DNA from 3 places in the Aquitalea sp. ASV15 genome. Region 1 is predicted to be linked to each of the others. Evidence: predicted binding sites of a transcription regulator. Region 1 holds the regulator's gene; each other region holds the start of a gene.
The links. Region 1 encodes sigma-54, which starts transcription at its own class of promoters, with help from an activator protein. Its sites were predicted from a motif close to CTGGCACGCTTCATGCTT; they were not measured.
Positions count from the first base shown of each region.

Region 1 (10,503 bases):
AGGCTGCCATCCAGTGTCAGTACATGGACTTTGCCGGCTCCGGCCGCCAGTGCTGCGCGGCCGGCCAGCAGGGCGGCACCCAGCATGCCGCGATTGCCGCCAATGAGGCATAGCGTGCCATTGCTGCCTTTGTGGCTGTCGCGGCGGCGTTGCAGTGGGCTGGCATCCTGCCGGTTCAGATAGCCCTCGGCAGGCGGAAGCAGTGCTTGCGGGCAATCGAGCCCGGCCAGTTCGATTTGACCGGCATGATCGGCACCGGCGGCATAGTACAGCCCCGGTTTGTGACAGAGAAAGGTCAGGGTATGGCTGGCGCGGATGCAGGCCTGTTGCGCCTGGCCGGTGTAAGGGTCCAGCCCGCTGGGGCAGTCCAGCGCCAGCTTCAGGCAGTCCAGTGCGTTCAGCTGCGTCATGACGGCTGCCCAGTCAGGCGACAGCGGGCGGCTGAGGCCGATGCCGAACAGGCCGTCGATCAGCAGCTCGGGCGTTGGATAGTCGCTTGCCAGCTGTTGCAGCGGAATCCCGCCGGCCTGACGGATGGCTTGCAGTGCAGCCTGGCTTTGCCGGCTAGTGGCGGCTTGCGGCAGCAGGATGTCTACGCTGTAGCCAGCCTGCATCAGCAGCAGTGCCGCGTAGAGGGCATCGCCGCCATTATTGCCGGGGCCGGCTGCCACCAGAATGCGCGCATCACTGTGCAGGCGCTGTCTCACCCAGTCGGCCGTGGCGCGGGCGGCGCGTTGCATCAGATCGAGCCCTTGCAGCTCGGCTTCGGTTTCGAGCCGGCGCAAGGCCGGCAGGCTCCACAACGCGTTTTCCCGCATGGTTTACTCCTTGTGTGCTTCACCCCAGCGCGGCATCAGGCTATGGGGGATGCGCAACTGATCCAGAATGCGTGCCACGATAAAATCCACCATGTCATCGACGCTGGCCGGATGGGTATAGAAGCCAGGCGCAGGAGGCAGGATGACCACCCCCAGCCGTGCCAGCTGCAGCATGTTTTCCAGGTGGATGACCGACAGTGGGGTTTCGCGTGGCACCAGGATCAGCTTGCGGCCTTCCTTGATGCTGACATCGGCGGCACGCTCGATCAGATTGTCGCTCATGCCATGGGCAATGGCCGCCAGGGTGCCCATCGAGCAGGGGCAGACCACCATGGCATCGGCCGGGTTGGAGCCGGAGGCCACCGGGGCAAACCATTCTTCACGGCCAAACACCGCCAGTTGTTCTGCTTGTGCGCAGGTGCGCTGGTATAGCCATTGCTGTACTTCGGCAGGGCGTGAGGGCAGTTGCAGATCCATTTCCTGCTTGGCCACCACCTGGGCTGCCTGTGAGTATAGAACCCACACGCGGGTGCCAGCGGCGATCAGCGCATCGATCAGGCGCAGTCCATAAGGCAGGCCGGAGGCTCCGGTCAGGGCGACGGTAACGGTTTGGGGTATGGGCATCAGCATCTTCCAATGGGCAGGGATCTTGCCGATGCTGTGGGCAGGATCCATCAGGGCCGGGAGGTGTGGGGTGGCACTGTCCGCCGTTAGCGGCCAGTGCCGGTTCAGGCTTCGCGGAACAGCTGGCGGTGGCGCAGCAGCACCTGTTCGATGGGAAAGGCCCGTGCCAGTTGTTCGGCAATATAGACCGAGCGGTGCTGGCCGCCAGTACAACCAATGGCGACAGTCAGATAGCTGCGGTTTTCACGGCTGAATTCCGGCAGCCATTTGGCCACCAGATGACGGATGTCTTCGGTCATTTCGGCCACCAGCGGCTGCTGCAGGAAAAAATCGACAATCGCCTGATCGCGCCCGGTCAGTGGACGCAGGACCGGATCGTAATAGGGATTGGGCAGGCAGCGCACATCGAAGACATAGTCGGCATCCAGTGGGACGCCATGCTTGAAGCCGAAGGACTCGAAGATGATGGTCAGCCGGCTGCTGTCGGCTTCCACCAGTTCCTTGATCCAGCTTTTCAGGGCATTGGCCGACAGCTCGCTGGTGTCGATGCGAATGCCCATTTCCTGGATGCTGGCCAGCAATTCCTGCTCCAGCCGTATGCATTCTTCCACCGTGGAGCCGCTGCCGGACAAGGGGTGGCGACGGCGGGTTTCGGAAAAGCGCTTGACCAGGGTTTCCGTCTTGGCTTCCAGAAACAGCAGCCGTACGTCCACGCCTTGCTGGCGCAGTTTGTCCACTTCTTGTGGCAGTGCGCCCAGCGAAGGGCTGGAGCGGGTATCCACGCTGATGGCGATCTGTTCGTAGCCGTAGTCGGCATACAGCGACATGGCTTCGTGCAGCATGGTGGCTGGCAGATTGTCCACGCAGTAATAGCCGGAATCCTCCAGTGCCCGCAGGGCAATGGACTTGCCGGAGCCGGACAGGCCGCTAATCAATATCAGGCGCATTTTCCTGATCTCTGAGGAAGTTGGTATGGCGTTCGATGAATTCGCGGGTGCTGTCGATGCCGCGCAGTTGCAGGATGTAATTGCGCACGGCCGCTTCCACCAGTACCGCCAGGTTGCGGCCTGCCGCCACCGGCAGCACCACCTTGCGCACGGTCACCCCCAGGATGTCCTGGGTTTCGGACTGGATGTTCAGCCGGTCCAGTGCCTGCATGGCCTGGTCGTTGGCTTTCACCAGGTGGATGATCAGTTTGAGCACCTTTTTCGGCCGGACGGCGGTTTCACCGAAAATGGTGCGGATATTCAGAATGCCCAGGCCACGCACTTCCAGAAAGTCGCGCAGCAGCGGCGGGCAACGGCCTTCCAGCGTTTCCGGGCCGATGCGGTAGAGCTCGACCGCATCATCGGCCACCATGCCATGGCCGCGTGAAATCAGTTCCAGTGCCAGTTCGCTCTTGCCCATGGCCGAGTCGCCCATGATCAGCACGCCGATTTCCAGCACATCCAGGAAAACGCCGTGCAGCACCGTCGACACTGCCAGCGCGCGTGCCAGATAGATGCGCAGCACATCCATCAGGTAGGGGCTTTCCAGCGGCGTGCTCATCAGTGGCACGTTATGGGTGTGGCAGTAGTCGCGCAGCAGTTTGGGCACCTGCTGGCCATTGGCCACCATCACCACCGACATGGTCTTGTGGAATAGCTGGTCCAGCGCGGTCTTGGCGGCGGATTGTTCCAGCCGGTTCAGGTAGTCGACTTCGGCCAGACCCAGCACCTGCACACGGTTGGGGTGGATGAAGTTGAGGTGACCGACCAGTGCCAGCGTGGGGCGTTGCTCGTCATTGCCGATTGGGCTGTCGGCACCGCCGGTGCCAGCCACCCAGGTCAGGTTGAGCTTTTGCTGATTGTCCTGATACAGCCGGCGCACGGTGATGCTAGGCATTATTGGTATTCCATGCAGTGAGCAACTGGTAAAGCTCGGCGCGGTGGGGGGCAGTCAGCAATTGTTCTCGCAGCTGTTTGCTGGAGAAAAGCTGGGCCAGTTCCGACAGCACCTGCAGGTGCAGATCGGTTGCCTGTTCGGGTACCAGCAGTACAAACAGGCTTTGCACCGGCTTGCCATCCGGTGCATCGAAGGGGATGGGGGCCTTCAGCCGGATGAAGACGCCGACCGCTTCCTTCAGGCCACGGGCACGGCCATGCGGAATGGCGACTCCCTGGCCCAGTCCGGTGGAGCCAAGCTTTTCCCGGGCAAACAGGCAGTCGAAAATTTCACTGCGCGCAATGCCGTGGGTGTTTTCGATAAGGAGGCCCACCTGCTCGAAGACGCGCTTCTTGCTGGCGACATCCAGGTCCGGGAGGATGTGATCCTGTGTCAGGATTTTGCCGATCAGGCTCATAGGAGTGTGTGCACGCGGCTACAAAAACTGGCCAATTCTACGTTGCCTTCATCAAAATGAAAAAGGCTCGCTGCAAATAAAAACGGGAACCCGCTGGGTTCCCGCATCGTCGGTCAGGTGATTACAGGGTGGCTTCCGGCTGAACCTGCGGAGTCACGCGGTGTTCGCTCTGCTTTTCCTTGTGCTTGAGTACCTGTCGATCCAGCTTGTCCATCAGCAAGTCGATGGCAGCGTACATGTCGGAGTCGGTGGCTTCCACGTGGATGTCCTTGCCGGAGAGGTGAACGTTGACTTCCGCCTTCTGCACCAGCTTGTCCACCGACAGGGTGACGGTAACGTCGATGACATGATCGACATGGCGGGTGACACGTTCCAGCTTGCTTTCCAGGAATTCACGGAGGGCCGGGGTTACTTCGAGGTGGAGACCGGTTACTTTGAGGTTCATACCCTAACTCCTTCTTGTGTTGACTGCCCGGTCGGGTCGGCCGGGCGAGCGGATATTCTTCAAGGCGCCCTACAGTGCCTTGCGCAGGTTGACCGGTGGAATCTGCATAGCTTCACGATACTTCGCAACGGTACGTCTTGCAACCTGCATGCCCTGTTTACCCAGTTCGTCGGCGATGGCGCTGTCGGAAAGTGGCTTGGCCGGGTTTTCGCCGTCTATCATGCGGCGGATATGGGCCTTGATGGCAGTGGCCGAGCATTCGCCGCCACTATCGGTTTCCAGGGAACTGCCGAAGAAATATTTCAGCTCGAACAAGCCGCGCGGGCAGAGCAGGTATTTCTGGGTGGTCACCCGGGAAACGGTTGATTCATGCAGCCCCAGCTCGTCTGCGATATCGCGCAGGATGAGCGGACGCATGGCCACTTCTCCGTGTTCAAAGAACGCTTGCTGCCTTTCGACTATAGCTTCCGACACTTTCAGGATAGTGTCAAATCGTTGCTGGATGTTCTTTACCAGCCATTTTGCTTCTTGCAGGCGGCCGGAAAGCTCGCCTGCGCCGGCGCGGTTTTCCGACAGCATCTGGGCATACAGCTGGTTGACCCGCAGCCGTGGCACGGCCCCGTTATTGAGTTCGGCCACCCAGCGGCCGCGGCGCTTGCGCACGGTGACATCGGGGATGACATAGTGCACGTCTTCGCCACCGAAACCGGCGGCCGGATGGGGGGTCAGCCTTGCGATCAGTTGCTGGGCCTGGCGGATGGCGTCGTCGTCGACGCCGAGTATGCGCTTGAGCCGGGTATAGTCGCGATTGCCCAGCAAGTTCAGGTGTTCTGCCACGATCTTGCGGGCGAGAGCATGGCCGTTTTCCTGCTGTGGCAAACGGTCCAGTTGCAGGCAGAGTGATTCGGCCAGTGAACGGGCGGCGATGCCGGCAGGGTCGAATTGCTGCAACAGGCGCAGGCCGACCATCAGTTCGTCGGCTTCCAGCTCCAGCTCCAGCGGCAGATGGCTGGCCAGCTCTTCCAGGTCGACACTGAGAAAACCATTGTCGTCCAGTTCTTCGATCAGCAATTGCACGATGGCCTGATCGCGGGTGGGCAGGGTCAGCTCGCCCAGCTGGGCCAGCAGGTGCTCGCGCAGGCTGACCGGGCAGGGGACGTTGAGCATGGGGTCGAACTCGTCGTCGCCGTCGTTGCGGCGGCTGCCGCTGCCCCAGTCGGTGAGTTCCCCGCTGCTGTCATCCCGCGGGCTGCTGTCGCTGTCCGTGCTGTCGGAGGTGGGGGTGCTGTCTTCTGCGGCCGCTGGCGTGTCGCTGCTGCTGCCTTCTTGCGTTGGCGTGTCATCGCCACGCTCCAGCATGGGGTTGTCCAGCAGGAAGCGCTCGACTTCGGTTTGCAGGTCGAGGGTGGACAGCTGCAGCAGTTTGATCGACTGTTGCAGTTGCGGGGTGAGCGTGAGTTGTTGCGAGACCCTGAGCTGTAGTGACTGTTTCATGGCTTACAGGTGGAAGTGCTCGCCCAGGTAGACCTGGCGCACTTTCTCGTTGTTGACCAGTTCTTCCGGCTCGCCGGAGGCCAGTACCGAGCCGTCGCTGATGATGTAGGCGCGGTCACAGATGCGCAGGGTTTCGCGCACATTGTGATCGGTGATCAGCACGCCGATGCCGCGTTGTTGCAGGAAGGTGATGATTTTCTGGATGTCGATCACGGCAATCGGATCGACGCCGGCAAAAGGTTCGTCCAGCAGGATGAAGCGCGGGCGGGTGGCCAGTACGCGGGCGATTTCCACCCGGCGACGCTCACCGCCGGACAGCGACAGGGCATTGCTTTCGCGCAGGTGGGCGATATTGAGGTCGTCCAGCAGCAGGCTGAGTTCCTTTTCCAGCTTGTCACCCTTGTAGCCGGCGATTTCCAGCACGGCGGTGATGTTTTCTTCCACCGTCATCTTGCGGAAAATCGAGGCTTCCTGTGGCAGGTAACCGAGGCCGAGGCGGGCACGCTGGTGGATGGGCAGGTGGGTGATGCTGTTGCCATCCAGGGAGATTTCGCCTTCATCGGCGCCGATCAGCCCGACAATCATGTAAAAGCTGGTGGTTTTGCCGGCACCATTGGGGCCGAGCAGGCCAACCACTTCGCCACTCTGGATCTGCAGGGCGACATCCTTGACGACGGTACGTTTCTTGAAGCGCTTTTTAAGCCGCTCGACTTTCAGAATGCTGGGGCCGCTCATGGTGCGTTTCCGTCGGGTTTCTTGGCAGCAGGGGCGGTGGTGTCCCTGGGCTTGGGCTGAATGATGGCGGTGACGCGGCCACCATTGCTGCTGGCGCCGCTGCTGACTTCATACAGCTCGGTTTCGGTGTTGTAGGTGATCACGTTGCCGATGACCAGGTCGCTGCCGCGTTTGACGCGGGCATTGCCGGTCAGCACGGCGACGTGGGTGACGGTGTTGTAGTCGAGCTGGTTGGCCTGGCCTTCAATCCAGTCGTTTTTTCCATCCATCTTCTGGCGGAACATCACCTGGCGCCCGGTGGCCTGCATGGTCTGGTTGCCTTGCTTGTCCTGGGTGACCGTGGCCCGGTCGGCGTTCAGTTTCAGTGTGCCCTGCACGATGATGACATTGCCCTGCCAGACGGTCACGCCCTTGAGCTGGTCGAGGTTGCCGCGATCGGCGCTGATTTCAATGGGTTTGTCGCGGTCGGCCTTTTCGGCGTGTGCGCTATGGCCGGCGCACAGGGACAGCGCCAGCAAGGCCAGGCGGGCGTAGCTGCGGCATTTATTTTTCATAAGTGACCTTTGCATTGGACAGCAGCTGCAGTTGGCCGGTCTGCTGTTCATAGATGAAGCCGACGGCGCTGCCGCTCGACTTGCCGTGATAGAAGTGGGTCAGCGTGGCGGATTGTGCGATGTGTCGCACGGTGTCGATACGCATATTGCTGCTGACCACGCGGGTTTCCGGCTGCGTGGCGCTGGCTGGCTGGATCAGCGTGACCTTCTTGTCAAACAGCGCTTGTCTGGTCTTGCTGTTGTAGCGCCCGCTGTCGCCAATGGCGTGGTAGGCCAGCGCACCGTTTTTGTAGCTTTGCAGGTCGGGCGTTTCGAAATAGGACTCGGTGCGGTCGGGATATTGCCACATGCGGCTGGCAGTCATTTTTTCCTGCAGCATGCCCTTGGGATCGTAGCGGGTGGCCACGACGCCTTCGACCACGACTTCCGGCTTGTTGGGGTCCAGCTCGCGCTTGCTGGGTTCCCAGCGCGATACCGTATCCAGCCAGACGGTGAGCAGCCCGGTGATGAGCAGCAGCAGGATGGGAAACAGCCGGTGCGAGCGGATCATGCCAGATACCTGGCCACGATGGCATCGAAATTGCCCTGGGCCTGCATGATGAGTTCGGCCAGTTCACGCACGGCGCCCTGGCCGCCGGGAAAGCCGGTGACGTAATGGGCGTGCTGGCGCACCAGGGTGGGAGCGGCCGGTACGGCCACCGCCAGGCCGACGCGGCGCAGCACCGGCAGGTCGATCAGGTCGTCGCCGATAAAGGCGCATTGCTCCGCGGTGACGCCAGCCTGTTCCAGCAGCTGGGCCAGTGCTTCCTGCTTGTTGTGGATGCCGCCAAAATAGAAGTCGATGCCCAGGGCCCGGGCGCGATGTTCCACGCAACGATCGGCGCGGCCGGAGATGATGGCCAGCCGCACTCCGGTGGACTGCAGCAGCTTGAGGCCCAGGCCGTCCTGCACGTAGAAGGATTTGCTTTCTTCGCCCTGGGCGTTGTAGTAGATGCGGCCGTCGGTGAGGACGCCGTCCACATCCATGATCAGCAGCTTGATCTTGCGGGCTTGTTCGGTGATGGCTTGCATGGCTTTCCTTGTTGGCGTGCTAGCGGGGCTAGACCACGCCGGCCTTGAGCAGGTCGTGCATGTGGATGGCGCCGGCCAGTTTGCCGTCGGCATCCACCACCAGCAGGCTGGTGATGCGCCGCTGCTCCATCAGGTGCACCGCCTCGGTGGCCAGCTTGCTGTACAGGATGGTTTGCGGGGCGGGGCTCATCACCTGGTCGATGTTCAGGTCGTAGATATTGCCGGAATGCTCCAGCGTGCGGCGCAGGTCACCATCGGTATAGATGCCGCAGATGACATTGTCTGTGCCGGCGATGGCCACCATGCCCAGCCGCTTGTGCGACATTTCCAGCAGGGCGTCTTTCAGGGCGGTGCCGGGGGCGACGCGGGGCAGTTCTTCACCGCTGTGCATCAGGTCCTTGACGTGTACCAGCAGGCGGCGACCCAGGCTGCCACCTGGATGGGACAGGGCGAAGTCTTCCGGGCCGAACTGGCGTGCGTCCAGCAGGGTAACCGCCAGTGCATCGCCCAGTGCCATCTGTACCGTGGTGCTGGTGGTGGGGGCCAGGCCCAGCGGGCAGGCTTCCTTTTCTACCTGGGTGTCCAGCAGGATGTCGGCTTCCCGTCCCAGCGAGGAGGCCGGATTGCCGGTCATGGCGATCAGCACCAGGCCCTTGCGCTTGAGTGCGGGCAGCAGGGCCACCACTTCGCCGGACTCTCCGGAGTTGGACAGGGCGATGACCACATCCTGTGCGGTAATCATGCCCAGGTCGCCGTGGGCGGCTTCGGCCGGATGGACGAAGAAGGCCGGGCTGCCGGTGCTGGCCAGGGTGGCGGCGATCTTGCGGCCGACGTGGCCGGACTTGCCCATGCCGGTGACAACAATGCGGCCGGTACAGGCCAGAATGGCCTCGACCGCACGCAGAAAATCACCATTCAGGCGACGGGACAGGGCCAGGATTGCGTCGGCCTCGGTTTGCAGCACTTCGCGTGCCAGGTCGAGTGGCGACCTTGCTTGAGCTTTTTCCATGGGGGAAAGTATATCAAAGGTTATAATCGGCGGAGTCACAAGCTGGTGCATCTTTTGCTTGTCGGCTGATTAACAATCATTGCGCGCTAGCGTTTCAGCCCTGGTCATGGCTGTTTTTGCGCGGGTCGGGCGTGGTCTGGCGTTCAGTCCGGCTGGCCTTGTCCGCATCATGTCCTTTTTCTTGCCCGGTTTTACAGGAGATTGTCGCACCAATGCATTCGCTTGCTCCCATTGTGCTGGTTCTGCTGGCCGCCGTCCTGTCCGTTACCCTGTGTCGCAGCCTGCGGGTGCCGCCGATGCTGGGTTATCTGGTGGTGGGCTTTCTGGCCGGCCCCGGCGTGACCAGCCTGATTCCGGATGGCGAGGAAACCCAGTTTCTTGGTGAGATCGGCATTGTCTTCATGATGTTTTCCATCGGGCTGGAGTTTTCCCTGCCCAAGCTGCGTGCCATGCGGCATCTGGTGTTTGGCCTGGGGCTGGCCCAGGTGCTGGCGACCATGCTGCTGATTGCGCTGGTGATGGGCTGGCTGTCCGGTTCGGCGCTGTCCGGCTTTGCCGTGGGGGGGGCGCTGGCCATGTCATCCACCGCCATTGTCAGCAAGCTGTTGACCGAACGGCTGGAGCTGAATCAGCAGCATGGCCAGCTGGCGATTGGCGTGTTGCTGTTCCAGGATATTGCGGTGGTGCCCTTGCTGATCCTGCTGCCGGCCTTTGCCGGCGGTAGCGAAACCTTGTGGATGGATCTGGGGCTGGCGGCGGTGAAAGTGGTGGTGGTGATGGCACTGCTGCTGTTTTTCGGCCAGCGGCTGGTGCGGCCGTGGTTTCATCTGGTAGCGCGGCAGCGTTCGGGCGAGCTGTTCATGATCAATGTGTTGCTGATCACCCTGGGGGTAGCCTGGCTGACCGAGTTGTCCGGCCTGTCGCTGGCGCTGGGGGCTTTTGTGGCCGGCATGCTGATTTCCGAAACCGAATACCGTTATCAGGTGGAAGAGGACATCAAGCCCTTCCGCGATATCCTGCTGGGCTTTTTCTTTGTCACCGTCGGCATGCGCCTGCAACTGTCGGTGCTGTTCGAGCGCTTTGGCGAAGTGGCGCTGATGCTGGGCCTGCTGTTGCTGGCCAAGCTGGGCATTGTCTTTGTGCTGGGGCGTTTGCTGCGCCACCAGCCCAATCATTCCATGCGGGCCGGCCTGGCGCTGGCGCAGGGGGGCGAGTTCGGTTTCGTGCTGCTGGCCTTGTCCGGCAACCTGGGCCTGATTGCCGAAAGCACCGAGCAGGCTGCCATTGCGGCCATCTTGCTGTCGATGCTGGTGGCGCCGTTCATGATCATGCATGGCGAGGCGATTACCCGCCGGCTGGTGAAGCAGGACTGGATGATGCAGGCCTTGAGCCTGCACCACCTGCTGGTGGAG
Region 1 covers NZ_JAELTZ010000002.1:110,701-121,203, reverse strand. The annotation lists gene JHD64_RS01430 (NAD(P)H-hydrate dehydratase) at 1-818, opposite strand, end outside; gene JHD64_RS01425 (flavin prenyltransferase UbiX) at 822-1,448, opposite strand; gene rapZ (RNase adapter RapZ) at 1,547-2,389, opposite strand; gene hprK (HPr(Ser) kinase/phosphatase) at 2,370-3,326, opposite strand; gene ptsN (PTS IIA-like nitrogen regulatory protein PtsN) at 3,319-3,783, opposite strand; gene hpf (ribosome hibernation-promoting factor, HPF/YfiA family) at 3,905-4,228, opposite strand; gene JHD64_RS01400 (RNA polymerase factor sigma-54) at 4,298-5,722, opposite strand; gene lptB (LPS export ABC transporter ATP-binding protein) at 5,726-6,457, opposite strand; gene lptA (lipopolysaccharide transport periplasmic protein LptA) at 6,454-7,011, opposite strand; gene lptC (LPS export ABC transporter periplasmic protein LptC) at 7,001-7,561, opposite strand; gene JHD64_RS01380 (HAD family hydrolase) at 7,558-8,082, opposite strand; gene JHD64_RS01375 (KpsF/GutQ family sugar-phosphate isomerase) at 8,111-9,091, opposite strand; gene JHD64_RS01370 (monovalent cation:proton antiporter family protein) at 9,304-10,503, shown strand, end outside.

Region 2 (10,503 bases), on a different contig from region 1:
GGGTGGCTTTCTGATCGTTCTGATCAGCATTGGTCATCAGCTTGATATTCATGTCGTACTGGCGACCGTGGGAGATCATCTGCACCAGGCTTTCCACCGCGTTGACATTGCTGGCTTCCAGCGTTTCCGGCACCAGTTTGACCGAGGTGTCGGCCGTGGCGGTATCGCCACTGTTCATGCGGAACAGCCCGTCCGGCCCCTTGTACACTTCCTTGGTAGCGGGATTGACCAGCTTGATCTGCCCCAGCAGTTGCGGGGTACGGTCCTTGCCGTTTTGCGGCACGCCGACAACCGAACCATCCTGACCCAGCTGCACCTGATAGCCGGTCGGCACGGTAATCGGGCCGCCATCCCCGGTGATGGGCAGGCCACTGCGGGTGCGCATCATGCCATTGGCGTCCAGCACGTAGCCGCCATCGCGGGTATAGGCTTCACTGCCATCCGAGGCCTGCACGGCGAAGAAACCGGGCGAACCCAGGGCAAAGTCACTGGGGCTGCCGGTATGCATCAGGCTGCCCTGGCTCATGTCATGGCCAATGGTGTTGTCCACCACATAAGTACGGGTCGGCGCACCGGGGCCCACTACCGGCAGCGCACGGAAGGAGGCCAGGTCGGCCTTGAAGGCATTGGTATTGGCATTGGACAGATTATTGGCCGTGGTGGCTTGCTGCAAATCGATGTGCTTGGCACCGGTCATGGCCAGGTACAGCATCTTATCCATTGCTTCCCCGCTTCCTTAGGCTGATCTGGCTGACATCAATCACAGATTGATGATGGTCTGCATCAAGGTGTCTTCGGTCTTGATGGTCTGGGCATTCGCCTGGTAGAAGCGCTGCGCGGTAATCATGTTGACCAGTTCCGCAGTCAGGTCGACGTTGGAATCTTCCAGTGCCTGCGACTGCACGGTACCGGCATTGCCGGAACCCGGGGCATTGTAGGCTGGCACGCCGGATTGCAGGGTCTGCTGCCAGCGGTTGCCGCCTTCATTTTGCAGGCCTTGCGAGTTGGTGAAGGTGGCCAGTGCCACTTGCCCGATGACTTTGTTCTGACCATTGGAAAAGCTGGCCATGATATTGCCGTGGGTGTCGATATTCATGCTGCTCAGCGTACCCGGGGCATAGCCATCCACTGTTTCGGTCGGGGTACCGGAAGCCTGCGCCACCTGGGTGGAACCGGTGTAATCCACGGTAAAGGTTACCGGTGCCGAAGAACCATTCACCGGCGTCGGGGAGAAGGTGACACTGAACGGTGCGATAGGCGTGGGAGGTGTGGTAGATGTAGTAGTGATCAGATTACCGGAGGTATCGTAGTTCATCGTGTAGGTATTGGTGCCGCTAGCCGGACTGCCATCGACATAGGCGGTTACCGTCCACGGCGTGCCGGTGGCGGTCGGCGTGCCCTTGACGTAGTACAGGGTCAGGTTGTGCTGATTACCCAGGCTGTCATACACCTGCGCGGCATTCGACCAGTTGAAACTATTGGTATTGGTCGGATTCAGCGGCGTCACCGTAGGGGCACTCAGGCGAGAGTCCAGATTGACCCCCATGGAGACCTTGGTAGTCGCTGCCGGCGAAATCAGGTTGGTTTGCAGTTTCAGGTCGGTTACCGGGCCCTGGGTCACCACGCCATTATTGGCCATCCAGCCTTGCAGGCGGTCGTTGCCATTGACGATGTAACCATCCTTGTCCACCTGGAACTGGCCATTACGGGTATAGGCCAGCGAGCCGGTGCTGGAGGTCGGGTTCTGCCGTACGATGAAAAAGCCGTTGTTATTGATGGCAAGGTCCAGGCTGCGACCGGTCGGGGTAATGTTGCCCGCGCTAAAGGACTGGGTGACTCCACTCACCTGCGAGCCGATACCGGCGCTGGTATTGGCCACACCATAAAAGCTGGTGGAGAACAGATCGCCAAACTCGGTGCGCGAACTCTTGAAACCGACGGTGCTGGCGTTGGATACGTTGTTACCGATGGTATCCAGCTGTGCAGACGCCGAATTCAGACCGCTCAAACCTTGTTGAAAACCCATGACACTACTCCCCGAAACCTGTTTGCGCTAATGACTTTTGATTAAGACAACTGGGCAATGCTGGCCAGCCCGACGCTGCTGCCGTCTTTCATGATCAGCTGCGGCGTGCCGCTGGCCCAGCTGACGGCAGTGACCGCCTGGTTGGCATACGGCGTGGCCGTTACCGCAGTACTGCTGGCACTGGTGGCCTTGGCGCTGAACGTGTATTTGCCGCTGGGCAGCTGGTTGCCGTTGGCATCCTTGCCGTCCCAGTTAAAGGAATTCAGACCGCTGCTGGGGCTTTTCACCGTCAGGGTATCCACCACATTGCCATTGGCGTCGGCAATGCTGACGGTGTAGTCGGTGGCAGCGCCACTCAGATTGACCGCACCTTGCACATTGGAACCGCTGGTCAGGCTCAGCGCATTGCCCGGTACCAGTGCCTGCTTGCCAATCATGGTGGCGGCCATCAAAGACTGGTTGGCGGCTTGCGATTGCACCAGGCTCTGCATGGCGGTGTTAAGCGTCTGCATGCCGGATACCTGGCTGATCTGCGCCATCTGGCTGGTGATCTGGCTGTTATCCATCGGATTCATCGGGTCCTGCGCCTGCAACTGCGTCACCAGCAGCTTGAGGAAGCGATCCTGGATACCCTGTGCGCTGGTATCAGTATTGGCATTGGTCGAGCTGGTGCTGCTGCCAGATGTGCTGGAGCTGCCGTTCAGCATCGCATACGGATTGGTCGAGGAATTAACCGAGCTGGTCATGGCTGCTGCCTTTCATCACTGTCCAAGCTGCAGGGTCTTCTGCAGCAAGGTTTTGGCGGTATTCATCATTTCCACATTGGTCTGATACGAGCGCGAGGCGGAAATCATGTCGGACATTTCCTCGACCGGATTGACATTGGGCATGTTGACGTAGCCCTTTTCGTCCGCCAGAGGGTTGCTGGGGTCGTACTTCAGCCGCGGCGGGGTCTGGTCTTCCACGATGGAAGTCACCCGCACCCCAGCCACTTGCGGCTGATCGGCGGTGACCGGCAGCGCGGTAAACACCACGTGGCGGCCCTTGTAAGGCTGACCGGTGGAGCTGGTGGCGCTTTCCGCGTTGGCGATATTGCTGGCCACCACGTTGAGACGCATGGACTGGGCTGTCAGTGCCGAACCGGAAATGGCAAAAATATTAGCGAGCGACATGTTTACTGACCTCCACCGGTGATGGCGCTATTCAGACTGGAAATACGCTTGCTCAGAAAGGTGAGCGTGGACTGGTACTGCAAGGCGTTATCGGCAAAGGCAGCGCGCTCCACATCCATGTCCACCGTGTTACCGTCCAGGCTTTGCTGTACCGCATTGCGATACTGCACAGCCGGTTTGCCGGCACTTCCGCCTGCGTTTCCAGCCAGATGACGCGCATCAGTCACATTCATCGCCAGCTTGCCTTGTCCATCCTGCGCAGACTGCAAGGCCTGCTTGAAATCGAAATCCACTGCCTTGTAATTGGGGGTATCGGCGTTGGCAATATTGCTGGCAATGACTTCCTGGCGGTATGCGCGCAAATTGAGCGCCCGCTGCTGAAAATCGAATTCCTTGCCAATCTTGTCCAACATGACCCTACCTCCCTGGATACGTCCCCATCATTAGCAGGAACCGTGCCAGGAAAAACCATCCATTCAGAGCATTGATTTTATTGGCTTCACCCCCTCCCCCCACCAGCAGACAGGTCGCGGCAAGCGGCAGGAGCGGCAAGTTTTGCCGCCGTGTCACCGCCACTGCCGCCAGCGGCAAAAACAAGACCGCCGCTACCGGATGGCAGCGGCGGTCTTGTTGACTACTGACAGGGCAGCCAGGCTGCCCGCCGAGGACATCAGCCCTCACGCACCTCGAAATCGTGGGTGATGTCGGCGGTCTTGCCCAGCATGATGGAGGCCGAGCAATATTTCTCGGCCGACAGCTTGATGGCCCGCTCCACCACTTCCGGCTTCAGCTCCCGCCCGGTCACCACAAAATGGAAATGGATTTTGGTGAACACCTTGGGTTCGGTCTCGGCACGCTCGGCCTCCATTTCCACCCAGCAGTCGGTCACTTGCTGGCGCGACTTTTTCAGGATGGAAATCACGTCATAGCTGGTACAACCGGCCGTGCCCAGCAACAGCAGCTCCATCGGGCGCGGCCCCAGATTACGGCCCCCCCCCTCCGGCGCGCCATCCATCACCACCGCGTGGCCGCTACCGCTCTCGCCCATGAAGCACACGCCATCCACCCATTTCAGTCTTGCTTTCACTGCTCCACCCTTCCGCTTTTGTTCAGCGCAAATCCGCTTGATCGCCACAGACTATCATTCCCGATTTGGGCAGACAAAGATTCACCGGTAAAATGGAAAGATTACCCTGTTATAAAGCCATCATGCTGGTACTTGGAATCGAATCATCGTGCGACGAAACCGGCGTTGCACTGTACGACCTGAAGGCGGGCCTCATCGCCCACCATCTGCATACGCAAATGGCCATGCACGCCGAATACGGTGGCGTGGTGCCCGAACTGGCCAGCCGCGACCACATCCGCCGGGTCATCCCGCTCACCGAAGCCTGTCTGGCCGAAGTCGGCAAGACCCTGGCCGATGTGGACGCCATCGCCTACACCCAGGGTCCCGGCCTTGGCGGGGCGCTGCTGGTGGGGGCCAGCGTGGCCAATGCACTGGCCTTTGGCCTGAACATTCCGGTGATCGGCGTTCATCATCTGGAAGGCCATCTGCTGTCGCCACTGCTGGCAGAGCCACGGCCAGACTTTCCCTTTATCGCCCTGCTGGTTTCTGGCGGCCACACCCAGCTGATGGCGGTACGCGGCATCGGCCAGTACGAGGTACTGGGTGAAACGCTGGACGACGCGGCCGGCGAAGCCTTCGACAAAACCGCCAAACTGCTGGGCCTGCCCTACCCTGGCGGCCCCTTGCTGTCGAAACTGGCAGAAGAAGGCGACCCGGCACGCTTTAGCCTGCCACGCCCCATGCTGCACAGTGACAACCTGGACATGAGCTTTTCCGGCCTGAAAACCGCCGTGCTGACACTCAGCAAACAGGTGGAAGCCGAGCATGGCCAGATTGACGAGCAAACCCGCAAGGACATCTGCCGCGCCTTTCAGGAGGCCATTGTCGAAGTGCTGGTCAGCAAATCGCTCAAGGCGCTGAAACAGACCGGCATGAAAAAACTGGTGGTGGCCGGTGGCGTGGGGGCCAACAAGCAGCTGCGCGCCGCGCTGGATCAGGCCGCCCTGCGGCGCAAGCTGCAGGTGTACTACCCGCCACTGGCGCTGTGTACCGACAACGGCGCCATGATTGCCTTTGCCGGCGCCATGCGGCTGCAATACGCCACGGCACCGGGTAGCTATTCGATCAAACCGCGCTGGGACCTGTCCACCCTGCCCGCCGCCTGAACCAACCACGCCGGGTGCCACGCATCCGGCCAGCCTGCCTAACATGATCCAACTGAAAAACCTCAGCCTGCGTCGCGGCCTGAAAGAATTGCTGGTCAACGCCAGCCTTACCCTGAATCCCGGCTACAAGACCGGCCTGGTCGGTGCCAATGGCGTGGGCAAATCCAGCCTGTTTGCCCTGCTCAAGGGCGAGCTGCACGCCGATGGCGGTGACGCCGACATCCCCAGGCAATGGGTGATGGCCCATGTGGCACAGGAAACCCCGGCACTGGATACCGCTGCCATCGATTACGTGCTGGATGGCGACCACGAACTGCGCCAGCTGGAAGCCGAACTGGCGGCCGCAGAAGCGCGTGACGATGGCAGCGCCATCGGCCATCTGCACGGCGAACTGGCCCGCATCGAGGCCTACTCTGCCCCGGCCCGCGCCGCCAAGCTGCTGACTGGCCTGGGCTTTGCCACCGAAGCACACCAGCAGCCGGTCAAGAGCTTTTCCGGTGGCTGGCGCATGCGGCTGAACCTGGCGCAGGCGCTGATGTGCCGCTCCGACCTGCTGCTGCTGGACGAACCCACCAACCATCTGGATCTGGAAACCGTGCTGTGGCTGGAAGACTGGCTGCAAAGCTATCCCGGCACCTTGCTGATCATCTCGCACGACCGTGACTTCCTCGACAGTATTTGCAGTCATATCGCCGAAGTAGCCAACCAGACCCTGACGCTGTACACCGGCAATTACAGCCAGTTTGAAACCATGCGTGCGGAAAAGCTGGCGCGCCAGCAGGGCGAGTTTGACAAGCAGCAACGCCAGATTGCCCATCTGGAGTCCTTCATCACCCGCTTCAAGGCCAAGGCGACCAAGGCCAAGCAGGCACAAAGCCGGGTGAAGGCGCTGGAAAAGCTGGAGCGCATCGCCCCGGCCCATGTCGCCTCGCCCTTCGATTTTCACTTCGACAGCCCGGACAATCTGCCCAATCCACTACTGCGGCTGGACAAGGTGGATATCGGCTACGGCAGCACCACCATTCTGCGCGGCCTGTCGCTGTCGGTGGAAGCCGGCAGCCGCATCGGCCTGCTGGGGGTGAATGGTGCCGGCAAATCGACGCTGGTGAAGCTGCTGGCGGGCGATCTGCCGGCACAGGCAGGCGAACTGATCAAGGCACAAACGCTGAAGATAGGCTATTTCGCCCAGCACCAGCTGGAAACCCTGCGCGTGGATGAGTCGCCGCTGCAGCATATGCAGCGACTGGCACCTGGCGCCCGCGAGCTGGAGTTGCGCAGCTTCCTCGGCGGCTTCAATTTCCGTGGCGACAATGCCACCGATCTGGTCGGCCCGATGTCCGGCGGCGAAAAGGCCCGGCTGGCCCTGGCCATGATCGTCTGGCAAAAGCCCAATCTCTTGCTGCTGGACGAACCCACCAACCACCTGGACCTGGAAATGCGCCATGCGCTGACGCTGGCCTTGCAGGACTTCTCCGGCGCGCTGATCGTGGTATCCCACGACCGCAGCCTGCTGGAGTCCACCACCGACCTGTTCTGGCTGGTCAGCGGCGGCACCGTCACGCCCTTTGATGGCGATCTGGAAGACTATCGCCAATGGCGGCTGGCCCAGCTGGCGGAAAGCGGCAAACCCTCCACGGGTGACGCCCAAAGCGTCAACCGCAAGGAGCAGAAACGCCAGGAGGCCGAAGCCCGCCAGAAGCTGGCCCAGCTGAAAAAGCCGCTACTGAGCCAGCTCGCCAAGCTGGAAAAGCAGCTGGAACAGCTCAGCAGCGAAAAAAACCAGCTGGATGCCTTTATGTCCGGCGAGGACGCCTATAGCGAGGCCAACAAGGGCAGGCTGGCCGAGGCGGTCAAACGGCTGGGCGTGGTCAGCAGTGAACTGGCTCAAGTAGAAGAAGACTGGATGCTGCTGCAAGAACAGCTGGAGGCACTGGAAAACAGCATGGACAGCCCGGACTGACCACCCGCACAGCAAGAGCGGGCCGGCAAACACCGCCCCGCCTCTTGCTGCCGGCTGCAATTATCCACAGCAATCAGAGGATAAAGCTGTGGATAAGCTTTGAACAAAGCAAAAAACCCTTTGCCGTAGAAATACTTGCAGTCATCGCTCAGAAAAGGGGCAAATGCGCTGTCGCAAAGGCATGCGACGCACGGCAGGCTGCCAGACCCTCGGCCAGCTCACACCGACCACGACAGCCTGCCCTGGCGCGGCTCACCGGTCAATAGTGCCGCCGCCGGCCAGCGCAGGATAGGCCACGGCTCGGTCAGCGCCACACCCCCTGCCGGGCTGCAGGCGATAGCCCCGGATATTGCCACGGTAGTTAAGGAAATATCTGGTTTCAGCCAGGCCAACTCCGCTCTAGCATCGCTCTTTTAGCCAATTCGGAGGGCGTATGCGCACCAGGCACAGCTTGCAGGACCAAACAGTCGTGATCATCGGCGGCAGCTCCGGACTGGGACTGGCCAGTGCGCAAGCAGCCATCCACGCCGGTGCCAGGGTCATCATCGGCTCCTCCAGCACAGACAAGCTGCAACAGGCAGTGCACAGCCTGGGGCAACAGGCCAGCAGCCACCCCGTCGACGTACTGGACGCCGCTTCCATTCAAGCCTTTTTCGCCGCCATCCCGGCGCTGGATCACTTGCTGATCACCGCCGCCGTGATCCGCCCCGGCTTGTTGCTGGAGGCAGACATCACCGCACTGCAAACCAATCTGGACAGCCGCTTCTGGGGTAGCGTGCACAGCATCCGCGCCGCAGCACCCCGGCTGGCCGCCAGTGGCTCCATCACCCTGACCTCCGGCATGGTCACGCAGCGGCCACAGCCGGGCAAGGCGCTGGCCGCCGTGGCCGCCGGTGCGGTGGAAACGCTGGCGCACAGCCTGGTGGCGGAGCTGGCACCCCGCCGCATCAATGTGATCAGCCCCGGCCCCATGCATACGCCGCTGCTGAGCGGGGCGCTGGGTAACGATGCCACGCGACTGCAAGCCCTGGCCCATACCCTGCCCTTGAAACGGCTGGGCGAGGCCAGCGAGTTTGCCGAAGCGGCACTGTTCCTGATGGCCAACCCGGGGATGAATGGCGAGGTGCTGCATCTGAATGGCGGCGCCGCCTGGGCCTGAGCCTGGCGCAGCCGGCACTTCACCAGTGTGCCTGCCACCCGCTGCTGGCGGGCGGTGGCAGGCAAACCCCTGCTCAAACCAGCAGCTTGCCCGGATTCATGATGTTATTGGGATCGAAAACCGCCTTGACCCCACGCATCAGCGCCCTATCTGCCGCGCTACGTGTCACGCCCAGATAATCGCGCTTGAGCAAGCCCACACCATGCTCGGCCGACATGCTGCCGGCAAACTCCGCCACCAGGGCAAATACCTGCTCGTTGACCGCCTCGCAGGCGCGCCGGAAATCTGCCAGCGCCCAACTGGCCGGCTTCAGCACATTGATATGCAGATTGCCATCGCCGATATGGCCATACCACAGCACCTCGAAATCCGGATAGTCGTGCTCCAGCAAGGCCTGCAAGCGCTCCACGAAGGCGGGCAGCCGGCTGATCACCACCGAGATGTCGTTCTTGTACGGGGTATAGGGGGTGATGGCGGCACTGATACCCTCGCGCAAGCGCCATAGCGCACCGGCCTGCTGCGCGGACTGGGCCAGCACGCCATCGGCCACCCAGCCTTGCTCCAGGCAATGTTCAAATGCCTGCAAGACCAGCGCATCGTCAGCCGATGGCGGCAATTCGCACTCCAGCAGCACATAAAAAGGCTGGCGCTGTGCCAGTGGCGGCCTGGCCTGCTCGGCCGCCAGCACATGGCTCAAGGCCTGGTCGGAGAAAAACTCGAAGGCTTGCAAGGTGAGCCGGCTGCGAAAGGCATGGAACACCGCCATGATGTCGGCCAATTGCGGCACGGCCAGCAACAGCACTGCGCTTGGCGGTGCCGGATCACACAAGCGCACCGTCGCCTCCACCACCAGCCCCAGCGTGCCCTCGGAGCCGATGAACAGGTGGCGGAAGTCATAGCCGCTATTGTTCTTGTTCAGCCCCAGATTGCACTGCAGCAACTCGCCACTGCCGGTCACCACCGTCAGTCCGGCGATCCAGTCACGGGTCATGCCATAGCGCACCACGCGGATGCCACCGGCGTTGGTGGCGATATTGCCGCCGATCTGGCTGGAGCCGCTGGCGGCAAAGTCCACCGGATACAGCAGCCCCTGCTCGCGGGCAAAGGCCTGCAGCGCCGCGGTGACCACGCCCGCCTGGCAACGTACGGTGCGCGCCAGCGGGTCGAACTGGTCGATACGGTTCATCCGCTCGAAGGACACCACCACTTCGCCGTGCGCCGCCACGGCTCCGCCGGACAGGCCGGTGCGACCACCGGATGGCACAATGGCCACCCTATGCGCATTGGCCCAGCACACCACGGCCTGCACCTCCTCGACACCGCGTGGAAACACCACCGCCGCCGCTTGCGGCTTGGTATAGCGCGTCCAGTCCTGGCCGTAGCGCTCCAGCGTAGCGGCATCGTCATGAATGCGTTCGGCCGGGATGAGGGTTTGCAAGGCAGCGAGTTGGGATGGGGTGAGCACGGCAGGATCCAGGCAATAAAGAGGGCAGCGACTACCTTAGCACGCGGCCAGGCAAATAAAAAAGCCGCTTACCTTAGCAAGGGAAGCGGCCTGCATCACATCGTGACGGTCAGCAAGATTCAGGCAACAGCCGCCTGTTTTTGCAGCATGGACACCAGCTCGGCAATCTTGCGCTTGAGTTCGCGGCGATCGACGATCATGTCGATGGCACCCTTTTCCAGCAGGAATTCCGAACGCTGGAAGCCTTCCGGCAGGGTTTCGCGCACGGTTTGCTCGATCACGCGCGGGCCGGCAAAGCCGATCAGCGCACCCGGCTCGCCAATCACCACATCGCCCAGGAAGGCGAAGGAGGCAGACACGCCGCCCATGGTGGGATCGGTCAGTACCGAGATGAACGGCAGCTGGTGATCGGTCAGCAATTGCAGCGCGGCACTGGTCTTGGCCATCTGCATCAGCGAGTTCAGGCCCTCCTGCATGCGCGCACCA
Region 2 covers NZ_JAELTZ010000021.1:24,331-34,833, reverse strand. The annotation lists gene JHD64_RS11370 (flagellar basal body rod protein FlgF) at 1-721, opposite strand, end outside; gene flgE (flagellar hook protein FlgE) at 761-2,026, opposite strand; gene JHD64_RS11360 (flagellar hook assembly protein FlgD) at 2,068-2,772, opposite strand; gene flgC (flagellar basal body rod protein FlgC) at 2,788-3,198, opposite strand; gene flgB (flagellar basal body rod protein FlgB) at 3,201-3,611, opposite strand; gene JHD64_RS11345 (OsmC family protein) at 3,869-4,285, opposite strand; gene tsaD (tRNA (adenosine(37)-N6)-threonylcarbamoyltransferase complex transferase subunit TsaD) at 4,408-5,433, shown strand; gene JHD64_RS11335 (ATP-binding cassette domain-containing protein) at 5,477-7,393, shown strand; gene JHD64_RS11330 (SDR family oxidoreductase) at 7,827-8,552, shown strand; gene JHD64_RS11325 (FAD-binding oxidoreductase) at 8,626-10,017, opposite strand; gene accD (acetyl-CoA carboxylase, carboxyltransferase subunit beta) at 10,137-10,503, opposite strand, start outside.
Region 2: flgB (flagellar basal body rod protein FlgB) is a predicted target of sigma-54. The motif match lies at 3,643-3,660, and genes of this name have one in related genera.

Region 3 (10,503 bases), on a different contig from region 1:
GCTGACCCTCTTTCATCGGAAAAAGGCGCTCGCGGGCTCGGCCTGCCAGTGTGCAGGCCATACCGCCGGTGGGGAGTTGCACCCCGCCCTGAAGACGTAGCAAGGCCGCGCAATGTGCGTCGGCCAGCGGCCAGTATAGCGCAGTGGTAAGATGGCGGGATCGCACCATTTGGCTTTACGGCAACGGCACATGATTGAAACCGACAACCTGATCGGCGGCGCAGCGGAGCGCCGCATCGTCACCCAGCAAAGCCTGTCCACCCAGGAAGAAGCGCTGGAACGCGCCCTGCGGCCCAAGCTGCTGGATGAATACGTCGGCCAGAAAAAAGCGCGTGAACAGCTGGAAATCTTTATCGAAGCGGCCAAGCGCCGTGGCGAGGCGCTGGATCATGTGTTGCTGTTCGGCCCGCCCGGTCTGGGCAAGACCACGCTGGCCCACATCGTGGCGCGTGAAATGGGTGTCAACCTGCGCCAGACTTCCGGCCCCGTACTGGAGCGTGCCGGCGATCTGGCGGCGCTGTTGACCAATCTGGAGCCGCATGATGTGCTGTTCATTGATGAAATCCACCGCTTGAGTCCGGTGGTGGAGGAAATCCTCTACCCGGCGCTGGAGGACTACCAGATCGACATCATGATCGGCGAAGGACCAGCCGCACGCTCGGTCAAGCTCGACCTGCCGCCCTTTACCCTGATCGGGGCGACCACCCGTGCCGGCATGCTGACCAATCCGCTGCGCGACCGTTTCGGCATTGTGGCGCGGCTGGAGTTTTACACCGCCGAGGAGCTGACGAAAATCGTCAGCCGCTCGGCCGGTCTGCTTAATGTCACCCTGGCCGACGATGGCGCTTTTGAAGTGGCCCGGCGCTCGCGCGGCACGCCGCGTATCGCCAACCGCCTGCTGCGGCGGGTGCGCGATTATGCCGAAGTGAAATCCGATGGCATCGTCACCGCCCAGGTGGCGGATGCGGCGCTGGCCATGCTGGACGTGGACCCGGCCGGACTGGACGTGATGGACCGCAAGCTGCTGGCGGCCATTCTGGAAAAATTTGGCGGCGGCCCGGTGGGGCTGGACAATGTCGGTGCCGCCATTGGCGAATCCACCGACACCATCGAAGACGTGATCGAACCCTTCCTGATTCAACAAGGCTATCTGCAGCGTACACCGCGCGGGCGGATGGCCACGGCACTGGCCTACACCCATTTCGGCCTGCCGCTCAAAGACTAGTCCCATGCAGAAAATCATCATCAAGACCGGCCGTACCTATCCGGCACTGGCAGCACAACTGGGCGATTTCGAAAACTGGATTGAACGCGAACTGGGCGCCGCCCCCGGCGAGTGGCGGGTGGTCGATGTCCAGCGCGGCGAAGCCTTGCCGGCGGTGGCCGACTGCGCCGGTGCGGTGCTGACCGGCTCGCCGGCCATGGTCAGTGACTATGAAGAATGGAGTGTCAGCACGGCGGCCTGGCTGCGCGAGGCGGTCGCGGGCAATGTGCCGCTGCTGGGCATTTGCTATGGTCACCAGCTGCTGGCCGATGCGCTGGGCGGCCAGGTTGGCTATCACCCGCAGGGGCCGGAAGCCGGCGTGGTGGATATCCGGCTATTGCCCGAGGCCGGGCAGGATCCGCTGCTGGCCGGGCTGCCGGCGGCCTTCCCCGCGGCGGTGATTCACTGGCAATCGGTGACGGCCTTGCCGCCCGGTGCGGTGCGGCTGGCCGCCAATGATTTCGAAGCCAACCATGCCTTCCGCATCGGTTCGGCCTGGGGCGTGCAGTTCCATCCCGAGTTTGATACGGCCGCCATGGCGGCTTATCTGCACCATCTCGCCCCGGCCTTGCAGGCCGCCGGCAAAAGCGTAGAGGTCTTGCATCAGTCATTGCGGCCTACCCCGCATGCAGCGGGGCTGCTGCAACGGTTTGCCCGTTTGCTCGCACACTAGGTGGCCTGATCCGGCCATCCCGGTCCAACTTTGTTTTCCAGAAAGGGAACATCATGTTTTATGCACTGTTTGTCGCCATTGTTGCAGTGGCGCTGGCCGCTTCGCTGGCGGTGGTGCGTTTTTTTGATCCGGCGGTCTACAAGATTCTGCAGCGCACGCTGGGGCAGGATCTGGCGGATGCCTGGCGCCGCTATATCAGCTTTGCCATTCTGGTGGCCGGAATTTCCGGCGGCGTGCGGCCGTGGAATCTGGAACAGTACCTGCCGCCCTCGGCCGGCAAGGGGAGTACCCAGCTGGAAATTACCGGTGCGCGCTGGCTGCTGGAGCTGTGGAATGCGCTGACCGAAACCCTGCGCTCGATTGCGCTGGTGATGCTGCTGTTTTTCCTGTGCTCGATGATGGCGTATGTGATTGCCCGTTCGCTGGAGTTGCGCCGCGCCAGGCAGGGTGAGCCGGATGAGGGTGGCGAGTGAGTCGTGCAAATGAAACAAGCCAGCTTATGCTGGCTTGTTTCATTTCATCGTACAGTTACAGCGTGACCATATTGTCACGGTGGATCAATTCCGGCTCCACCATATAGCCCAGTGTGGCTTCGATTTCGCGGGTGGTTTTCTTCATGATCAGGCGGGCTTCGTCCGAGCTGTAGTTGACCAGACCACGTGCCACTTCCCGCCCTTGCTGATCGACACAGGCCACGGCCTCGCCGCGCAGGAAATCGCCTTCGATGGCGGTGACGCCAACCGGCAGCAGGCTGGTGCCGCGTTCGCGCACGGCCAGGGCGGCGCCGTTGTCCAGCACGATGCGGCCGGTGAGCTTGAGGTGATCGGCCAGCCACTGCTTGCGTGCGGCCATGCGGTTGGTGGGCGCCAGCAGCTGGGTGCCAATGCCTTCACCATCCGCCAGTCGCGACAGCACATCATGCTCGCGGCCGCAGGCAATCACCGTGGCGGCACCGCTGCGCGCCGAACGCTTGGCGGCCAGAATCTTGGTGATCATGCCGCCAGTGCCCACGCTGGAGCCGGCACCACCGGCCATGTCCTCCAGCTTGGGATCGCCGGCTTCCGCCTCGTGCACGAAGATGGCATCCGGATGCTTGCGCGGATCGGCACTATACAGGCCTTGCTGGTCGGTCAGGATGATCAGCGCGTCGGCTTCGATCAGGTTGGTGACCAGCGCGCCCAGAGTGTCGTTGTCGCCAAAGCGGATTTCATCGGTGACCACGGTGTCGTTCTCATTGATGATGGGCACGACATTGAGGTTGAGCAGGGTGGTGAGGGTGGAGCGGGCATTCAGGTAACGCGTGCGATCGGCCAGGTCTTCGTGGGTCAGCAGGATTTGTGCGGTTTTCAGGCCGAATTCGCGAAAAGCCGTTTCATAAGCCTGGCACAAGCCCATCTGGCCCACGGCCGCGGCGGCCTGCAGTTCGTGCACCCCCTTGGGGCGTACCGACCAGCCCAGCCGCTGGCATCCTTCGGCGATGGCCCCGCTGGATACCAGGACCACCTGCTTGCCACGACGCTTGAGTTCGGCGATTTCCGCAGCCCAGCGCGCCAGCGCCGACAGGTCCAGCCCCTTGCCGTCATTGGTTACCAGGCTGGAGCCCACCTTGACCACGATACGGCTGGCGGCATGAATCACCGAACGCATACAAAATCCTCTGTCTGGCTATGAATATCGAGCTGCCCAGTGTACCGCAAACTGCCGTGGCATGGCTCAGAAGTACTCGCTGGCGCGGAATTCCATCAGCTGGAAATGGGGTGACTGCCTGTCCAGGCGCGAGCTGCGGATCAGGCTTTCTCCAGCCTCGTCCCACAGGCGGAATTCGCGCAGCCGGCTGAACTGACGCCCCTGGGTGAGCAGCAGCGGCGGACGGTGCAGGCTGGCAATGGCCGGCAGGCGCAGCGCGAACTGTGGCGTATCGGCGGGATGGGTGATGCTGGGGATGAGCATCACGGCTGCCGGCTGCTTGCCGATGAGCTCGACGCCACACTCCACGTCAATGCCATCCGGCAGCAGCGATACCCAGCAGATCATGCACAGCTGGGCGGTATCCGGTTTGCCTGGCCGGGTCAGCAGAATGGCCTCGCCGGCGCGCAGTGTCTGGCCGCGTGGCTGGCCGCGCAGCAAAAAGCCGGTGGCGCTCTGATTCACCACCACAAACAGGCTGGGGGCGGGCGGTGCGCGGGTACTGGCCGGGGGCGCGGCCTGTTCGTTGCCGGCCTGTACCCAGCTCATGCCATTGCAGCGATACCAGATGGCGGGAATGGTGGAGATCAGTTCGATGACTTCCTGCATGGGCAGGCGCGGATGACGCCGCCGCCGTGGCTGTTGCCATTCGGCAGCCAGTGATTGCAGCAGGGCCAGCTCATCGTAAACCTGGCTGGGGCTATGGCTGGTGTTCTGCAGCCGGGTCAGCTGCTCCACGCTATGCGTCAGTACCGTGATGGCCTGGGAAAGGTCGAGCAGATAGCAGGCGGCTTCCAGTGTTTCGCTCTGCACACGCAGGAAGCGCGGCGGCTCATCGCGGCTGGAATCCACCAGATAGCCATGCACCGTTCCCTTGAGGGCTTCCACCGGCAGCAGGACGGTCTGGCGCGACAAATCCATGATCAGTTGCTTGGTCACCAGCAGTTCCGGCATCGACAGCCGGTTGGTGGAGGTCAGCCCCAGCAGCAGGATTTGCCGGTAGATCAGCTCCAGTGAGTCGTCCTTTTCCAGCTGCTTTTCCTGCCAGCCGCGCGCCAGGGCAAAGCTGTACAGCTGGTGGCAGTCTTGCCAGAAGTGTGCGGGGGGCGGGCTGTAGCTCTGGCAACAAATGTTCAGCAGCTGCCGCGCCGCCATCATGGTATACAGTAGCAGTTCGATGCGCTGATGTTCACGCTCCAGCAGACCACGCTTGGCCAGACGCTCGCTCAGGGTGAGCTTGAAAGCGACAAAGATGGACTCGAACAGCGCCGCCCCCAGCATGGCCAGCTGGCGGGTACGCACGACCGAGGTGAGGTCGGTCTGCACAATCTCGCTTTCCAGCGCCGGATAGTAGCGATCCAACCCTTTGAGGTAGTGCAATAGCAGCTTGTGCCGATTGCCCACTTCCATTGGCGTACGGCTCAGGCCACGCAGGGCCTCGAGCAGGAGGCGACCGCATTCTTGCAGGTCGCTGTATGGCAAGCGCTCTACCCAGCTGGCTACGCTGTCGGGGTTGGTGTCGACCAATCGCGGGTCCCTATCCAGGGCGGGCAAGGCAAGCTGCATCGTGCGTCCTAATGGCAAGGCGGAGTAGCGCAGGGAGGAAAAGGCGGGGTAGTAGCCAAGCGCTATCCCCCCGCCATGTATTCATCCGCCATGCTATTTGAATCAAGCCGGCCAAGGCAAGGTCGCCCTCAGGGCAAGGCAGTCACGGGCCCGGTCAAAGCATCGTTTTGTTGACTTAACTCATCCAGTACCTGCGTGGTGGCCTGGAACAGCTGGGTCATCTCCTCTGGCTGCAGGATATAAGGCGGCATGAAGTACACGGTTTTGCCGATTGGCCTTACCAGGCAACCATGCTTAAGCATGGCTGAGAAAAAGGCTTGTGCAAAGTCCGCGCGCGGGCTGTCGACATCAAAGGCCCAGATCATGCCGGTATGCCGGAAATGCCTGACATCCGCCCGCTCGGCCAGCGGTGCCAGAATGGCGCTGAAGGTCGCCGCCAGTTCACGGTTGCGGGCAATGATGTCCTCATCGGCAAAGATATCCAGTACCGCCAGTGCCGCACTGCAGGCCAGTGCATTGCCGGTGTAGCTGTGCGAGTGCAGAAAACCGCGCGTGACCTCATCGTGATAGAAGGCCTGATAGATCGTCGCGCTGGTCAGCACGCAGGACAGGGGCAGGAAGCCGCCGGTAATGCCTTTGGAAAGGCACAGAAAGTCCGGCGTGATGCCGGCCTGCTCGCAGGCAAACAGGGTGCCGGTGCGACCAAAACCGACGGCGATTTCATCGGCAATCAGGTGTATCTGATACTGATCACACAGCCGGCGCAGCTCCGTGAGATAAACCGGATCGTGCATGGCCATGCCGGCCGCACCCTGCACCAGCGGCTCGACGATGATGGCGGCCATTTCACCCGCTTTCTTGGCCAGCACATTCTCCAGCGAGCGCAAGGCCTGTCTTGCCACATCGGCTGCACTTTGCCCCGGGCGGGCCTGGCGCGCATCCGGGCTGGGAACCCGCACCCCCGGTTTCAGCAGCGGGGCATAGGTGGCGGAAAACAGCGGTACATCGGTTACCGCCAGCGCACCGGCCGTTTCGCCGTGATAGCTGTTGTCCAGGCTGATAAAGCGGCACTTCTCCGGCCGGCCGACATTCTTCCAGTAGTGGAAGCTCATTTTCAGCGCGATTTCGGTGGCGCTGGCACCATCCGAAGCATAAAACGCATGATCCAGCCCGCTCAGTGCGCATAGCCGCTCGGACAGTTCAATGACCGGCCGGTGGGTAAAGCCGGCCAGAATGACATGCTCCACCTGATCCAGTTGATCCTTGATCGCCTGCTTGATCCTAGGGTTACCATGGCCGAACAGATTGACCCACCAGGAACTGACGGCATCCAGATAGCGCCTGCCTTCGAAATCCTCCAGCCACACCCCTTCGGCACGGGCAATGGGAACGATGGGCAAGGTTTCATGGCGTTTCATTTGGGTACATGGATGCCACACATGCTGGCGGCTGCGCTGCAGCCAGTCCTGATTGCTCACGACAAACTCCTGAATGGGGAATGGACTGGATGCTATCACAGGCTGGCAGCGCGACCCGAACTGACAAAAAACGTCACATCCTGCCGCATACAGCAGGCCATGTGCTGCGCTAATGGGCCGAATTCTCAGGATGAAGCTGCTTGGCACGCTTTCTGCAAGGTATGGACAGTGCATACCACGGAGAGGGTCATGCGGGGCAATAATGGTTTTACCCTGATTGAGTTGATGATTGTTGTTGCCATCATCGGTATTCTGGCGGCAATTGCGATACCGGCTTATCAGGATTACACGTTACGGGCCAAGGTGGCTGAAGGGCTTAGCTTTGCGGACCATGCTAAAACATCGGTCAGCGAGTATTACACTTCGATGGGTGGGTGGCCGGCAAATAATGCCAGCGCTGGGTTGCCTACCAGCTTGCCCGGCAATTATGTTAGTGATGTGCAGATTTCAATCAGCAGTGGTGTCAGTATAGTGAATGTTTCATTTGCTAGTGCGGTAGCGTCGGGTTTGGTGCTGACACTGACCCCTGCAGCGAGTAGTCAAGGCAGCATTGTTTGGGCTTGTTCTAGTACTGCTGGTTATGAGAAATACTTACCTTCAACATGTCGTTGATTTTCTAGGAGAGTCGAATTATGAACAATAAAGTTCAACAAGGTTTTACCCTGATCGAACTGATGATCGTGGTGGCGATTATTGGTATTTTGGCCGCCATTGCCATTCCGGCCTATCAGGATTACACCGCCCGTGCCAAGGTGACGGAAGGTTTGAACGCCGCTGCGGCGGCAAAAGCTTCGGTTTCTGAATATGCCATCAGCCAAGGGCAGCTGCCGAGCACCATGGCTTCTGCAGGTATTTCCTCTGCTAGCTCTACTTATGTGGCTTCGACGGTCCTCTCTACTGGTGGTGTTATTTCCATCAAGATGCAGAATATCAATTCTGATATCAATGGTAACTACTTCTCTCTGGTTCCGCTCCTTGCTTCTGGTGCGGTAAACTGGTCTTGCCGTACCGGTGATGGTACCGGTGTTAATTCTAATGCTATTCCGACGAAGTATCTGCCGGCAAACTGCCGCGGTTAATGTTTGAATGATAAGGGGCGCATATGGCGCCCCTTTTTTTATTTTACGGCCCATGAATAAAAACCTTCATCTGAACCCTGTCGAGCTACGACAATTTGGCCTGGCATTGCTGATCAGCTTGTCTGTGACGCTGCCATTTTTTAGCTGGTTTCGCTATGCGCCACTGACAGACTGGGTTTCGGATGCCTCGGCCTTGTTTCTGTTGGCCTGCTCCCTTCCTCTGATGTTACCCATGAAAGGGCGCTCGGTAGTTAGCTCTTCCTGGGTTTTCCTGTTTGCTTTTGCTGTGGGTTTTTACCTGTTGCTCAGTAATAAGCATCTGGATAGTGCTACGGTTTTTATTGTACTTGTGTTGTTTCTTGGTGTGTGGTCCTTGCTCTTTTCGTCATATTTTAATGATAAAAAGACAGAGTTGCTGATAGTTGTTTCGTCAGTGATTTTCCTTGCTTGTTTATTGCAAGCCTTGTTGGGTTTGTCGCAGATTTTTAGGCTGGCTCCTTTTTTTTCTGGCTATATTATTTTTGATCAGAATGGAATTGATTCGAATATAATGGGTAATATTGGTCAGAGAAATCAATATGCCCAGTTTTTGTGTTGGGGTATTGTGTCGGCAAGCTATTTGTATGCAATGGGGCGATTAAGGGGGTACCTGTTTTTTATTGCAGTACTGTTCCTGTCCTGGCTCGCGGCTTGTTCGGGTGCTCGATTGGTTTGGGCCTATGCCATTATTTTTGCTTTAGTTGCCTTTTACTGGTACGTCAGAAGAGAGTCTGATGATATTGCTAAAATGTCCGGTGCCATGGCGGTGGCCGTTGGTATCATGATTCTGACACAGCTGATGAGTCACCAGATTACTGAATTGTTGGCCTTGGCCGGCCTGCCAGTCCACACCGTCAGTGGTACAGAGAGGTTTTTTTCTGCCGGGTTTGGTGCTAGGCGCTGGGTTGAGTGGACTAAAGCAATCGATATTTTTCTTCAGCACCCATTCTTCGGTATTGGCTGGGGGCGATTTGGAGCCCAATCTGTTGAAATGGAGTTGAGTGCAGGTTTGCCCAAGGTTCCGGAAAGCTGGCTCTTCACACATTGCCATAATCTGGTATTGCAGCTGTTAGCGGAAACAGGGCTGGTTGGATGCCTGCTTTTTTTGGTACCAGTCATTATCGTGTTCTGTGGATATCTGCAGCGGGGTCAGCAGACGAAAGATAATATGCTGCTGGTGAGTATTGGTTTGCTTGTGCTTGCTCATAGCATGTTTGAATACCCTGTGTGGTATTTGCCATTTCTTGTCATGTTTTTGATTGTTCTGCTGATGGCGCCATTAAAGCCAGTGCAGTTGAAGGTCAGAACTGATTTTCTACGTATTGTCGGGCTTGTCGCATCAGTGCTGGCCTTGCTTTATACCATCAATGGTGTGGAAAATTTCCGTGTCTTGGTTGCATTTCGTACCCCAGCCGTTGGTGCTGCGGATAATTTGCAGCGGTTAAATAGACTGTTTGAAATAGAAAAAAATCCATTGTGGGCTGCTGATGCGGATTTTGTATTGACCAGTTATCTTGTGCCATCAAGATCTGATATCGATCTAAAGCTAAAGCATTTTGAAAGATTGGCAAGCTTTCGTCCTTATCCTGATGTGTTGTTAAAGTTATCCATTTTGTATGCATTAAATAAAAATGAGGTTGCTGCTGAGCATACTTTGAAAATGGCCATTGCCAACTATCCGGATTTTGCCGCAAATTACAGTGTTTATCTGACGGCAATGAAGGAGTTGGACTTAAAGAGCCTGCAGCGAATTGCCCTTACTGCGGCTCATGCCTATGCGGCAAAAGGTAGCCAATATGAGGATGCGCGTATTGCCGCCGTCATGACCGTCGCCTCCCCCGTCACCCGCAAGCCCTTGTTCTAGGTGCTTGACGACACCGCCAGTCTGCTGGCCGGCGGTGTCGTCGCTGCCCTACATGCGGTATCCTCCATGCTTTGCTTTCAGCCTTAGACTCCATCATGTCTTTTCCAACCTTTTCCCGCCGTCTGGCCTTGCTGGCGTTTTGCCTGATCGCCATCATGCCATTTGCCTCGCGTATCCATTTCGTGCCATTGCCGCAGTGGTTTGGCGAAATGAATGTGGTGTGGTTGATGCTGGCCGCGGCTGTCTATCTGTTGCCCAGCGGCATGCTGTTCGAGCGGGTGCCACGTGCCAGCTGGTGGTGTCTGTCGCTGGCCCTTGTGTGGGCCGTGCAGCCGCAGCTGGTGCATGCGCTATTCCCCGGCATGAGCTATGCCACGGCGCTGGCCTGGCTGACGATGGCCTTGCTGGCGGGCTTGTCCTATAGCTTGCAGCAGACATTTGGCAGTCGCGAATTTGCGGTGTGGCTGGCGCGCGCCATCATTGTCGGCGGGCTGGTGCAGTCGCTTATCGGCCTGGCGCAACTGACCGGCTTGGCCAATAGCCTGGGACTGTTTTACGACAGTGCTCACCCGACGACCAATATCTTTGGCCATATCGGCCAGCGCAACCAGTATGCCCATTACCTGATGTGGTCGGTGGTCAGCGGGGTGTATCTGTTTGCAGTGGAGCGCATGGCGCGTGGCTGGTTGGCACTGCTGGTGCTGTGGCTGGGGCTGATGCTGGCTTATGCCGCGTCACGTACCACCTTGCTGTATCTGCTGGCCTTGACCTTGCTGGGCGGGCTGTGGCACTGGCGAATGCAGTCGGCGGTATCGCGCCGGCTGATGTGGGCAATGCTGCTGTCTTGTGTGGTG
Region 3 covers NZ_JAELTZ010000057.1:1,738-12,240, forward strand. The annotation lists FMN riboswitch at 1-100, opposite strand, end outside; gene ruvB (Holliday junction branch migration DNA helicase RuvB) at 191-1,225, shown strand; gene JHD64_RS18180 (glutamine amidotransferase) at 1,230-1,937, shown strand; gene JHD64_RS18185 (hypothetical protein) at 1,991-2,410, shown strand; gene proB (glutamate 5-kinase) at 2,466-3,584, opposite strand; gene JHD64_RS18195 (hypothetical protein) at 3,651-5,189, opposite strand; gene JHD64_RS18200 (adenosylmethionine--8-amino-7-oxononanoate transaminase) at 5,318-6,667, opposite strand; gene JHD64_RS22235 (pilin) at 6,857-7,279, shown strand; gene JHD64_RS22240 (pilin) at 7,300-7,746, shown strand; gene JHD64_RS18215 (PglL family O-oligosaccharyltransferase) at 7,799-9,649, shown strand; gene JHD64_RS18220 (PglL family O-oligosaccharyltransferase) at 9,745-10,503, shown strand, end outside.
Region 3: JHD64_RS22235 (pilin) is a predicted target of sigma-54. The motif match lies at 6,808-6,825, and genes of this name have one in related genera.